DNA from 3 places in the Lysinibacillus sp. FSL M8-0355 genome. Region 1 is predicted to be linked to each of the others. Evidence: a T-box and tRNA genes for the amino acid it is inferred to sense, from the RefSeq annotation. Region 1 holds a T-box; the other regions hold tRNA genes.

Region 1 (4,135 bases):
AAAGGCAATCGACACATATTGGGCCACTGGTAGCTGCCATTTTTTCCTTGCGTCTTGAATTGTGCGAATTAATTCTCGCATTTGCCCTTCTTGTAGCAAGCTTTCTGTTAGTTGAACATTCATCAATACACGACATGTGCTATCCTCAGCTAACCTATAATACTCCTTCACAACCGCTTCAGCAACAACATGGGCTGCTAATAATGTTAGCTGTTGTCCTTCCATCACAAAATTAATCGAACCATTATGCTGAAGCTTTTGCTTTTCTTCATTCGTTAATGCCATCACATATTCTTTTACTTGATTAACCTTTGCACCAAATGCAGCTCCAGCAGTTTTAAAATTCAGCTTATATTGGATGCTTTCATAGGCTGAAAAATCATGCGCCCACCTACAGGCTTTGATGTTTAACTCATCTTGAATGAGCTCACTATAGACTTGAAAATCCATCAGGTCTCCTTTTACGGCAACAATGAGTTCACTTAAAGGTTGCTTAACCTTCATTCCCTGACTATTGCGAATGCTGCGTCCAAGTTCCACTACTGTTAAAACCATTGCCATTTCTTGTTCAAGCTTGACATCCACTAATTGTTCGTCACATGCTGGGTAGTTCTCCAGATGAACACTTTTCCCACATAATTGACGGTAGATGTCTTCAGCAATAAATGGCGTAAACGGTGCTACCAATTGACAAATAGATGTAAGCACTTCATAAAGCGTACTAAATGCACCTCGTTTATCTGCTGTCAGTCCATTTGCCCAAAATCTAGCTCGTGAACGGCGAATATACCAATTGCTTAACTCCTCTACCAACTGAGCAATTTCTCGTGTAGCCTGTGTAAATTGATAATCATCCATGAACGTTGTGACAAGTTGGATAGTGTGATGGAGACGAGACAAAATCCAATGATCTAGAGGTGATCGACTCCCTTTATTTGTAGCATCATACGTAAAGCCATCGATATGGGCATACATTGCATAAAATTTAAACGTATTGTCAAGTGTATCCACTAGTTTCGATTTCGCATCTAAGATAATTTTCTTAGAAAAACGCTTCGGATTCCAAGGGGAGCTGTCGACTAAAAATGCCCACCGTAAAGCATCCGCTCCATATTGCTCGATTAATTCAACAGGCTCTAAAGCATTACCTTTACTTTTTGACATCTTCTGCCCATGCTCATCTAAGACATGCCCTAACGATAGAACATTTTTATAAGGTGGCTTGCCTGTAAATAACGTCGATACCGCTAATAAGCTATAGAAAAAGCCTCTTGTTTGGTCGATTCCCTCAATGACGACATCTGCAGGGAACTGCTGACGAAAAGTCGTGACATCTTCAAAAGGATAATGCTGCTGGGCAAATGGCATCGAGCCACTGTCAAACCAAACATCAATAACTTCTGGCGTCCGCTTCATGTCTCCTTGACAGACAGGACATGTACAGACAATGTCATCAATAAATGGTTTATGAAGCTCTAAATTTTCATCGAAAGCCCCTTTAGCTAATTTTCTTAATGCTGCAACACTACTTGGAGCCACCTCATGAGCACACTCCCGACAAACCCAGACATTCAATGGTGTACCCCAGTAACGATTACGGCTAATATTCCAATCCACTAAATTTTCTAGGAAGTTGCCAAATCGACCGTCCTTAATATGACCTGGATACCATGTCACTTGCTGATTATTTTGTAAAAGCTGCTCCTTTAATGCTGACATCTTGATAAACCAGCTATCTGTTGCGTAGTACAGCAAAGGTGAATCACAGCGCCAGCAATGTGGGTAGCTATGCTCATATTTCTCTTTAGCAAATAGAAGTTTTTTTGCCGCTAGCATTTTAATGATATCAACATCACAATCTTTTACAAAGCGTCCGACAAGCTCAGACACAGCTTCTGTATAACAGCCTTTTAAATCAACTACATTGACAAAGGACAAACCATGGTACTGTACTGTTTTATAATCGTCCTCTCCATAGGCTGGAGCAATGTGCACAATTCCTGTTCCACTATGCTCCGTCACGTAATCCGCCATAACGACAACTTGCCCTTTTTCGACCGTTACATAAGAAAATGGTGGTTGATAGGAAACACCCGCAAACTCTTGCCCATCATGCTCACTTAGTACTTCGATAGGCTCTGTAAAAACCTTTTCTACCAGTGATTTAGCGAGGATGTATATGTTATTCTCATGCTTTACACGTACATATTGAAGAGATGGATTCATAGCCAAGGCTACATTAGCAGGTAATGTCCAAGGCGTCGTTGTCCAGCCTAAGAAATATTCGTCGCGATCCCGAAGCTTAAACATCGCTGTAACGGATAAGTCTTTGACATCCTTATACCCCTGTGCTACCTCATGTGAACTTAAGGATGTTTGGCAGCTAGGGCAATAAGGTGAAACACGATGCCCTTTATATAAAAGTTGTTCCTTGTGTACATGGCTTAAAATATGCCACACAGATTCGATATAATCATTGCTTAGTGTCAGATAAGGATTATCCATATCAAGCCAGTAGCCAAGCTGCTCGGTAAAGGTACGCCATTTTTGCTCATAGGTAAAAACGCTCTTTTTACATGCCTGAATAAATCGCTCTACCCCGTAATTCTCAATTTCCTGCTTCCCAGAGATGCCTAATGCCTTTTCTACTCCTAATTCCACAGGCAATCCATGTGTATCCCAGCCTGCTTTTCGTTCAACGAGATAGCCTTGCATCGTTTTATAGCGTGCCACAACATCTTTAATTGTTCTGCCAAAAGCATGACCAACATGTGGTAAACCATTCGCTGTTGGCGGTCCCTCGTAAAATACAAAGGGCTGCTGTCCAGCACGATTGTTGATGGACTTTGCCAAGGTTCCTTCTTGCGCCCACAACGCACGAATCCTTGTTTCTCGTTCAACCACTGTTTCCTTCTTTTGTTCTTCCTGCATATGAGTTCCTCCTATACAATCCATTTTGTATAAAAGGCATACAAAAAACCCCGTCCCAAGGAAAGGGACGGGGTTAACCGCGAATACCACCCTAATTCTATTGACACAATGGTCAATAGCGCTCAGCAACGTACAATCATACGTGTTCTTTTTAACGGTAGACACCCGGATTGGCTTACTCTATTCAGCCAATCTTCTCAGAGAGGATTTTCATGTAACACCTGCACACCGACTTCCACCAAATGTCGGCTCTCTGTAGAACAAAATGAAACACTACTCTTTCTCATCAACGAATTTGTATGCTTTTATTGTCACTCATCGTAACAAATTACCAATTGTCTGTCAACAGTGGACAACCTTAAAAAATTTCGTTGAGACAAGTGACAATACTTTGATGGAGAGTCATATATTAAGATTGCGGATTGGTTTGAATAAAGCTCTTCAGCAATATTTTGACATTAAATAGCCCGATATAAAAGTTTACTTCATCCAATTGCCCCTTTAATGTGGCTACTGTTGACAGTGTTTGCTGCAATATTTGGATGATTTCATTTTTCCAACATAGCGAAAATCAGGACTAACAACCTTTCCTCCTCATCATGAATAAATACATAAGCAGGTTGTAAATAGAAAAACCAAAGTGCATGTAACATAGCGACATAGGCTGATCCATTCATTTTAGGATTTTTCACTAGTTCATCAATAGCATCCGATACATGTGCCACACTATGTGCCCATCCTTTGCCAGGTACATAGCTTCTTACATCCTTTTCAGATGATATGTAAGTTCATAACTTCGTTTGACAAGCCTCATGCTATCCTTAGATAAAAAAATATCTGTGTAGATCCCTAGCTAAAATAAGTACGAGCAATAAGATTGTAAACGAGTGAGTAAAAAACCCAATCAGATTCCTTTGAATAATAAATGGTTTAAGCTTTAATCCCAAAGTTCAATGAAGCAACGATGATTCAGCAAATTTTTTCTAAAATCCATTCATAAAAGCTGCCCTAAATCCATGTATCTCGTAGCTCACTTCAGTAGAACCGATATGTGCTAGCATGGCATGCAAAACCTGCTGTTGATGCTCTTGCTGCCAAGTAGCCTGACCCTTTTTCAATGCCATTAATCTAGCCTTTAATTCATCTTCCTTCAATACAACTGGCTAATTCCACTTTGCTTATTCATTGTGATACTCCGTACTAC
Region 2 (4,135 bases), 1.2 Mb from region 1:
AAGATGAAGTCATTCAATTTGCAGATGCAACTGGTGATTCCCTACAGTTAGCTCAATTATCTGCCGCAAACAAAGAAGCTGAGCATATTGTATTTTGCGGTGTGCATTTTATGGCTGAAACTGCTGATATGCTGACAACGAAACAGCAACATGTCTATTTACCAGATATGCGTGCAGGTTGTTCAATGGCTGATATGGCTGATATTTATCAAACAGAACAAGCATGGCCGATTCTTCAGCAACTCTTTGGTGATACAATTATCCCGCTAACTTATGTCAATTCAACTGCTGCCATTAAAGCCTTTACGGGAAGACATGGTGGTGCCTGTGTCACTTCATCGAATGCTAAGGAGCTTGTTCAATGGGCATTTACACAAAAACAGCGTATTTTCTTTTTACCTGACCAACATTTAGGAAGAAATACTGCCTATGATTTAGGTATTCCACTTAAAAATATGGCTGTTTGGAATCCCCATAAGAATATGCTTGAAACAAATGAGCCGCTTGAGAACATTCAGGTTATTCTATGGAAAGGTCATTGCTCTGTACATGAAGGATTTACGGTTCACCATACGGAGGTTGTTCGCAAAGAACATCCAACTATGCAAATTATTGTTCACCCTGAATGCAGTCGTGAAGTTGTAGCAGCTGCCGATGATGCAGGTTCCACAAAATACATCATTGAGACAATCAATCGTGCACCAAGCGGATCGGCATGGGCTATTGGAACAGAAATGAACCTTGTCAATCGCATAATGAAGCAGCATCTAGATAAACATATTATCTCTTTAAATGAAAATTTTTGTCCTTGCTTAACAATGAATCGCATTGACCTTCCCCATCTGTTGTGGAGCTTAGAAAGTATTGAGCAGGGGCAACCACATAACCGTATCCAAGTAGATGAATATACTACAGCTGAAGCACTTAGCTCTCTCGAAAGAATGCTAGCACGAGGATAATTAGGTTGCTTTAAAAGCAGAGATGGTGTAAAAAAACGTCTCTGCTTTTTATGTTCATATAACATCTATTTTGAATAGCTTAAACAACTGCCATTTTCAAATGCATCATCATTGATCCAATCAAAGAATATCCATCTATTGCTGAAATTGACATGGCTTTATGCTCTATGCTACTGTCGATTTGGAGGTGAAAATAAATGGCTTTTCAATCGAAAAATATTTTTATCAATTTACCAGTGAAAGATCTAAACAAATCCATCAACTTCTTTAAGGAACTAGGTTTTGAGTTCAATCAACAATTTAGCGATGAGACTACAGCCTCAATGATTATTAGTGAAAATATCTTCGCATTAATGATGGTGGAAGAACGATTCAAAGGGTTTAGTAAGAAGGAAATTACAAATACTACTACGTCTGCAGAAGCAATTTTATGTCTATCTGCTGAAAATCGAGAGCAAGTAGATCAATTAGTAAATAAGGCACTGGCCTCCGGTGGTAAATCTTATAGTGAACCCCAAGATCATGGGTTTATGTATGGCTGGGGATTTCAGGATGTAGATGGGCATATCTGGGAAGTAGTTTATATGGATGAAAATGCATTGAATCAAGAGTGATATTTATATCTATGAATATGAAAAAACAGTAGATGCGTATGCATTTACTGTTTTTTAGTATGACCCGTACGGGATTCGAACCCGTGTTACCGCCGTGAAAGGGCGGTGTCTTAACCACTTGACCAACGGGCCAATGGCGGAGAAGGAGGGATTTGAACCCTCGCGCCGGTTACCCGACCTACACCCTTAGCAGGGGCGCCTCTTCAGCCTCTTGAGTACTTCCCCACATAAAAATGGCTCCGAAGGCAGGACTCGAACCTGCGACAACCTGATTAACAGTCAGGTGCTACTACCAACTGAGCTACTTCGGAATAATAATGGGCCTAAATGGACTCGAACCATCGACCTCACGCTTATCAGGCGTGCGCTCTAACCAGCTGAGCTATAGGCCCTTGGAGCGGGTGATGGGAATCGAACCCACGACATCAGCTTGGAAGGCTGAGGTTTTACCATTAAACTACACCCGCATAAATGGTGGGTCAGGACGGAATCGAACCGCCGACACTTAGAGCTTCAATCTAATGCTCTACCAACTGAGCTACTGACCCATTTCGTCCATGCTAAGCTTATTTTCTTTTGCTTATCATATCTTCTTATGAAAATAATGGCGGTCCCGACCGGGATCGAACCGGCGATCTCCTGCGTGACAGGCAGGCATGTTAACCGCTACACCACGGGACCATTTGGTTGCGGGGGCCGGATTTGAACCAACGACCTTCGGGTTATGAGCCCGACGAGCTACCACTGCTCCACCCCGCGATAATTTTATACTGTTTCGAGTTTTTAAAGCACCATTTATAAAGATTTAAAACTGGAGGAGGTAGAGGGATTCGAACCCCCGCGCGGTGTTACCCGCCTGTCGGTTTTCAAGACCGATCCCTTCAGCCAGACTTGGGTATACCTCCGTTGCAATATATAAATGGTGGACCTTGCAGGACTCGAACCTGCGACCGGACGGTTATGAGCCGTCTGCTCTAACCAACTGAGCTAAAGGTCCTTTAAGATGGCGGCAGAGGGGATCGAACCCCCGACCTTACGGGTATGAACCGTACGCTCTAGCCAGCTGAGCTACGCCGCCAGGATCTTTATACTGGTTAATTTATTATGGTGGTGGAGCCTAGCGGGATCGAACCGCTGACCTCCTGCGTGCAAGGCAGGCGCTCTCCCAGCTGAGCTAAGGCCCCATAATTTCTTTGGAAATGGTCGGGAAGACAGGATTCGAACCTGCGACCCCTTGGTCCCAAACCAAGTGCTCTACCAAGCTGAGCTACTTCCCGTTCTTTTTGGCGCGCCCGACAGGAGTCGAACCCATAACCTTCTGATCCGTAGTCAGACGCTCTATCCAATTGAGCTACGGGCGCATTAAAAATGGTGCCGAGGACCGGAATCGAACCGGTACGGTAGTCACCTACCGCAGGATTTTAAGTCCTGTGCGTCTGCCAGTTCCGCCACCCCGGCACATTTGGAGCGGAAGACGAGGTTCGAACTCGCGACCCCCACCTTGGCAAGGTGGTGTTCTACCACTGAACTACTTCCGCATGTGCATAAGTTTTTTTATCTGGCAATGAAATAATGGTGCGGGTGAAGGGAGTCGAACCCCCACGCCTTGCGGCGCTAGATCCTAAGTCTAGTGCGTCTGCCAATTCCGCCACACCCGCTTATTATTATTTAAAAATGGTGAGCCATGAAGGACTCGAACCTTCGACCCTCTGATTAAAAGTCAGATGCTCTACCAACTGAGCTAATGGCTCTAAAAATGGTGCCGGCTATAGGAATCGAACCCACGACCTACTGATTACAAGTCAGTTGCTCTACCTGCTGAGCTAAACCGGCATATGGTGGAGGATGACGGGCTCGAACCGCCGACCCTCTGCTTGTAAGGCAGATGCTCTCCCAGCTGAGCTAATCCTCCTGGGTATTATGCCTAGCGACGTCCTACTCTCACAGGGGGAAGCCCCCAACTACCATCGGCGCTAAAGAGCTTAACTTCCGTGTTCGGTATGGGAACGGGTGTGACCTCTTTGCCATCATCACTAGACTATGGTCGACCTTCAATACACGGCGTATTACTGCGTCAGCTGCTCTCGTTCAATCAGTCACGTACAGAAGTACGCTCCTTCAATCACTCGTTTGCTTCCTTGTTCTACTTGTGTCTTGAAGCTCTTTTTTTATTGAAAGTTTTGTTCTTTCAAAACTGGATAAACGGTTCATTGAATGGTTCAAACATTTTGGTTAAGTCCTCGATCGATTAGTATTCGTCAGCTCCATGTGTCACCACACTTCCACCTCGAACCTATCTACCTCATCGTCTTTGAGGGATCTTACTTACTTGCGTAATGGGAAATCTCATCTTGAGGGGGGCTTCATGCTTAGATGCTTTCAGCACTTATCCCGTCCACACATAGCTACCCAGCGATGCCTTTGGCAAGACAACTGGTACACCAGCGGTGTGTCCATCCCGGTCCTCTCGTACTAAGGACAGCTCCTCTCAAATTTCCTACGCCCACGACGGATAGGGACCGAACTGTCTCACGACGTTCTGAACCCAGCTCGCGTACCGCT
Region 3 (4,135 bases), 1.1 Mb from region 1:
AAGAGGCGGTACATTAGATACACCAGCAATTGTAGCCTTTGCGGCAGCAATTGAAAACTATCAATATGAAAGACAATATTATGAGACTTTAAGAAGATTTTTGAAGAACAATTTGCCTGAAACATGCCAATTAATAGAATGTAACCAACAATTGCCTAATATTTGTGGCGTAATGATGGATAAAATAGAGGGGCAATATGTTCTTTTAAAGTTAAATGAGGCAGGAATCTGTATTTCGACGGGGAGTGCATGTGATATTCATAGTGAATCTGGAACGAAAGCTATTTTATCAATGGGTTACTCTTTGGAAGCAGCACGCCAATTTTTTAGACTATCTTTTGGAGCTTCCACAACATTTGAAGAAATTCTAAGATTAAAACAAGAGCTTTTAACTATTTAATGAATAACAAGTGAAGGGTTTTCTATACCCTTTCCTTGTTTTGAAATAGATTATAAGCTAAGAAAATAGGTGAAATAAAATAATTGTTTTCTTTTGAAACAACAATTGTTATAATATTTTGCAGGGCAATATTTTCTCTTACTTAGCAAAAATAACTTCAAAAAGTAATAATTTCTTTTTTTTATAAAAAAGTATTGCACAATGTGAGAAAACGTTATACAATAATTCTTGTCTTGAAGGACAGGTAAACAACTTCAAAACAAGATACATAAAGAAACTTCTGCTAAGAACGCAACATCCATGTTGCAACGCAGAAGCCAGCACATCCATGTGCAAGTCTAGTGATGATGGCAAAGAGGTCACACCCGTTCCCATACCGAACACGGAAGTTAAGCTCTTTAGCGCCGATGGTAGTTGGGGGCTTCCCCCTGTGAGAGTAGGACGTCGCTAGGCATAGTACCCAGGAGGATTAGCTCAGCTGGGAGAGCATCTGCCTTACAAGCAGAGGGTCGGCGGTTCGAGCCCGTCATCCTCCACCATATGCCGGTTTAGCTCAGCAGGTAGAGCAACTGACTTGTAATCAGTAGGTCGTGGGTTCGATTCCTATAGCCGGCACCATTTTTAGAGCCATTAGCTCAGTTGGTAGAGCATCTGACTTTTAATCAGAGGGTCGAAGGTTCGAGTCCTTCATGGCTCACCATTTTTAAATAATAATAAGCGGGTGTGGCGGAATTGGCAGACGCACTAGACTTAGGATCTAGCGCCGCAAGGCGTGGGGGTTCGACTCCCTTCACCCGCACCATTATTTCATTGCCAGATAAAAAAACTTATGCACATGCGGAAGTAGTTCAGTGGTAGAACACCACCTTGCCAAGGTGGGGGTCGCGAGTTCGAACCTCGTCTTCCGCTCCAAATGTGCCGGGGTGGCGGAACTGGCAGACGCACAGGACTTAAAATCCTGCGGTAGGTGACTACCGTACCGGTTCGATTCCGGTCCTCGGCACCATTTTTAATGCGCCCGTAGCTCAATTGGATAGAGCGTCTGACTACGGATCAGAAGGTTATGGGTTCGACTCCTGTCGGGCGCGCCAAAAAGAACGGGAAGTAGCTCAGCTTGGTAGAGCACTTGGTTTGGGACCAAGGGGTCGCAGGTTCGAATCCTGTCTTCCCGACCATTTCCAAAGAAATTATGGGGCCTTAGCTCAGCTGGGAGAGCGCCTGCCTTGCACGCAGGAGGTCAGCGGTTCGATCCCGCTAGGCTCCACCACCATAATAAATTAACCAGTATAAAGATCCTGGCGGCGTAGCTCAGCTGGCTAGAGCGTACGGTTCATACCCGTAAGGTCGGGGGTTCGATCCCCTCTGCCGCCATCTTAAAGGACCTTTAGCTCAGTTGGTTAGAGCAGACGGCTCATAACCGTCCGGTCGCAGGTTCGAGTCCTGCAAGGTCCACCATTTATATATTGCAACGGAGGTATACCCAAGTCTGGCTGAAGGGATCGGTCTTGAAAACCGACAGGCGGGTAACACCGCGCGGGGGTTCGAATCCCTCTACCTCCTCCAGTTTTAAATCTTTATAAATGGTGCTTTAAAAACTCGAAACAGTATAAAATTATCGCGGGGTGGAGCAGTGGTAGCTCGTCGGGCTCATAACCCGAAGGTCGTTGGTTCAAATCCGGCCCCCGCAACCAAATGGTCCCGTGGTGTAGCGGTTAACATGCCTGCCTGTCACGCAGGAGATCGCCGGTTCGATCCCGGTCGGGACCGCCATTATTTTCATAAGAAGATATGATAAGCAAAAGAAAATAAGCTTAGCATGGACGAAATGGGTCAGTAGCTCAGTTGGTAGAGCATTAGATTGAAGCTCTAAGTGTCGGCGGTTCGATTCCGTCCTGACCCACCATTTATGCGGGTGTAGTTTAATGGTAAAACCTCAGCCTTCCAAGCTGATGTCGTGGGTTCGATTCCCATCACCCGCTCCAAGGGCCTATAGCTCAGCTGGTTAGAGCGCACGCCTGATAAGCGTGAGGTCGATGGTTCGAGTCCATTTAGGCCCATTATTATTCCGAAGTAGCTCAGTTGGTAGTAGCACCTGACTGTTAATCAGGTTGTCGCAGGTTCGAGTCCTGCCTTCGGAGCCATTTTTATGTGGGGAAGTACTCAAGAGGCTGAAGAGGCGCCCCTGCTAAGGGTGTAGGTCGGGTAACCGGCGCGAGGGTTCAAATCCCTCCTTCTCCGCCATTGGCCCGTTGGTCAAGTGGTTAAGACACCGCCCTTTCACGGCGGTAACACGGGTTCGAATCCCGTACGGGTCATACTAAGTGCAGTAGATGAATTACATCTACTGCACTTTTTAATTGATTTGATAACATAGTTACTATAAAAATGAAGCCTTCACAGAACATCGAATCTGTGAAGGCTTGTTAATTATATAGGAAGTTAAGAAATTTTTCTCTCTTTTCCGTAGGGGATCATAAACGCATAACAAGGAACTTAGACAAATGTAAGTTCTGTATTGTATAATTTTGTATTTTGGAGCTAGATGGACTAAGCTAATGATAGAGGAGGGATAGGAATGAATGAAAAATTAAAGTGGGTGCACAATCAGCTGGACAAAGCAAATGAAGGAACAGCTTTACTGCCATATTTTACATTGGAACAAGTAAAGAAAGTGGGGCAATTCCTACGTACATATGAGCAATTTGAAAAGACACCTCTCCATCATCTTGATTCACTTGCTTCATGGATGGGTGTAGAAAAAATCTTGGTAAAAGACGAATCCTATCGATTTGGCTTAAACGCATTTAAAGTATTAGGCGGAGTTTATGCAATTGCGCAGTATGTTGCCAATAGACTCCAGAAAAATATAGAGGAACTATCGTTTGAACAATTAAAATCATCAGAAGTAAAAGCGCAGGTAGGAAATTTAACCTTTATTTCAACAACAGATGGTAACCATGGTCGTGGTGTGGCATGGGCGGCTCGTGAACTAGGGTATCAAGCGCGAATATATATGCCAGCTGGCAGTGCCGATGAACGTTTACAGCATATTAAAAAAGAAGGAGCCTATGCTGAAATAACGACAATGAATTATGATGAAACCGTGCGTTATACCTCGCAGCTAGCACAAGAAAATGGCTGGGTCCTGATTCAGGATACGATGTGGGATGGCTACGAAGAAATACCATTATGGATTATGCAAGGCTACACAACACTTGTACATGAAATCGTTGAACAGATGCAGCAAGCTCCGACACATGTATTTTTACAAGCTGGTGTTGGGTCATTTGCAGGGGCAGTAGTAGCTTTTTTACAACAATATTATGAGCAGGATATTACATTTGTGTTAGTTGAGCCACATGTTGCTAATTGTTATTATGAGAGCTTTAAGGCAGGTACTGAGCAATATGTAACTGTTGGTGGAGAGATGAAAACCATAATGGCAGGCCTTGCTTGCGGTGAACCTAATCCACAGGCTTGGCAACTTTTAAAAGCCCATATAAAAATAAGCATCTCCTGTGGGGAAGAAATAGCAGCAACAGGAATGCGCGTTCTTGCAAATCCATTGGCTTCAGACTCACGTATTATAGCAGGAGAATCAGGAGCGGCTCCGTTTGGTTGCTTTTATGAATTAATGACTAATGAACACTACAAAGATTTAATACTCGACCTACAGCTAGACGAACATGCGAGGGTGTTGTTTATTAATACAGAGGGTGACACAGATAAAAAGAA

The links. The T-box of region 1 lies ahead of ileS (isoleucine--tRNA ligase). A T-box ahead of a tRNA ligase gene usually reads a tRNA of that ligase, here a tRNA-Ile.
Region 2: it encodes a tRNA-Ile, which carries the amino acid that the T-box ahead of ileS (isoleucine--tRNA ligase) is inferred to sense. The anticodon was not compared.
Region 3: it encodes a tRNA-Ile, which carries the amino acid that the T-box ahead of ileS (isoleucine--tRNA ligase) is inferred to sense. The anticodon was not compared.

What each region holds. Positions count from the first base shown of each region.
Region 1 is NZ_JBBPAI010000001.1:2,558,652-2,562,786, forward strand. It holds gene ileS (isoleucine--tRNA ligase) at 1-2,931, opposite strand, end outside; T-box leader at 2,992-3,230, opposite strand; gene MKY46_RS12550 (DUF2785 domain-containing protein) at 3,480-3,656, opposite strand; gene MKY46_RS12555 (hypothetical protein) at 3,915-4,055, opposite strand; gene MKY46_RS12560 (hypothetical protein) at 4,110-4,135, opposite strand, start outside.
Region 2 is NZ_JBBPAI010000001.1:3,711,436-3,715,570, forward strand. It holds gene nadA (quinolinate synthase NadA) at 1-959, shown strand, start outside; gene MKY46_RS18085 (VOC family protein) at 1,157-1,573, shown strand; tRNA gene MKY46_RS18090 (tRNA-Glu) at 1,634-1,705, opposite strand; tRNA gene MKY46_RS18095 (tRNA-Ser) at 1,708-1,798, opposite strand; tRNA gene MKY46_RS18100 (tRNA-Asn) at 1,808-1,884, opposite strand; tRNA gene MKY46_RS18105 (tRNA-Ile) at 1,892-1,965, opposite strand; tRNA gene MKY46_RS18110 (tRNA-Gly) at 1,967-2,040, opposite strand; tRNA gene MKY46_RS18115 (tRNA-Phe) at 2,046-2,121, opposite strand; tRNA gene MKY46_RS18120 (tRNA-Asp) at 2,179-2,254, opposite strand; tRNA gene MKY46_RS18125 (tRNA-Met) at 2,258-2,332, opposite strand; tRNA gene MKY46_RS18130 (tRNA-Ser) at 2,386-2,478, opposite strand; tRNA gene MKY46_RS18135 (tRNA-Ile) at 2,494-2,570, opposite strand; tRNA gene MKY46_RS18140 (tRNA-Met) at 2,578-2,651, opposite strand; tRNA gene MKY46_RS18145 (tRNA-Ala) at 2,682-2,757, opposite strand; tRNA gene MKY46_RS18150 (tRNA-Pro) at 2,774-2,850, opposite strand; tRNA gene MKY46_RS18155 (tRNA-Arg) at 2,858-2,934, opposite strand; tRNA gene MKY46_RS18160 (tRNA-Leu) at 2,943-3,031, opposite strand; tRNA gene MKY46_RS18165 (tRNA-Gly) at 3,037-3,111, opposite strand; tRNA gene MKY46_RS18170 (tRNA-Leu) at 3,147-3,231, opposite strand; tRNA gene MKY46_RS18175 (tRNA-Lys) at 3,249-3,324, opposite strand; tRNA gene MKY46_RS18180 (tRNA-Thr) at 3,331-3,406, opposite strand; tRNA gene MKY46_RS18185 (tRNA-Val) at 3,410-3,485, opposite strand; rRNA gene rrf (5S ribosomal RNA) at 3,496-3,611, opposite strand; rRNA gene MKY46_RS18195 (23S ribosomal RNA) at 3,802-4,135, opposite strand, start outside.
Region 3 is NZ_JBBPAI010000001.1:3,703,995-3,708,129, reverse strand. It holds gene MKY46_RS18065 (cysteine desulfurase family protein) at 1-400, shown strand, start outside; rRNA gene rrf (5S ribosomal RNA) at 738-853, shown strand; tRNA gene MKY46_RS18055 (tRNA-Val) at 864-939, shown strand; tRNA gene MKY46_RS18050 (tRNA-Thr) at 943-1,018, shown strand; tRNA gene MKY46_RS18045 (tRNA-Lys) at 1,025-1,100, shown strand; tRNA gene MKY46_RS18040 (tRNA-Leu) at 1,118-1,202, shown strand; tRNA gene MKY46_RS18035 (tRNA-Gly) at 1,238-1,312, shown strand; tRNA gene MKY46_RS18030 (tRNA-Leu) at 1,318-1,406, shown strand; tRNA gene MKY46_RS18025 (tRNA-Arg) at 1,415-1,491, shown strand; tRNA gene MKY46_RS18020 (tRNA-Pro) at 1,499-1,575, shown strand; tRNA gene MKY46_RS18015 (tRNA-Ala) at 1,592-1,667, shown strand; tRNA gene MKY46_RS18010 (tRNA-Met) at 1,698-1,771, shown strand; tRNA gene MKY46_RS18005 (tRNA-Ile) at 1,779-1,855, shown strand; tRNA gene MKY46_RS18000 (tRNA-Ser) at 1,871-1,963, shown strand; tRNA gene MKY46_RS17995 (tRNA-Met) at 2,017-2,091, shown strand; tRNA gene MKY46_RS17990 (tRNA-Asp) at 2,095-2,170, shown strand; tRNA gene MKY46_RS17985 (tRNA-Phe) at 2,228-2,303, shown strand; tRNA gene MKY46_RS17980 (tRNA-Gly) at 2,309-2,382, shown strand; tRNA gene MKY46_RS17975 (tRNA-Ile) at 2,384-2,457, shown strand; tRNA gene MKY46_RS17970 (tRNA-Asn) at 2,465-2,541, shown strand; tRNA gene MKY46_RS17965 (tRNA-Ser) at 2,551-2,641, shown strand; tRNA gene MKY46_RS17960 (tRNA-Glu) at 2,644-2,715, shown strand; gene MKY46_RS17955 (diaminopropionate ammonia-lyase) at 2,976-4,135, shown strand, end outside.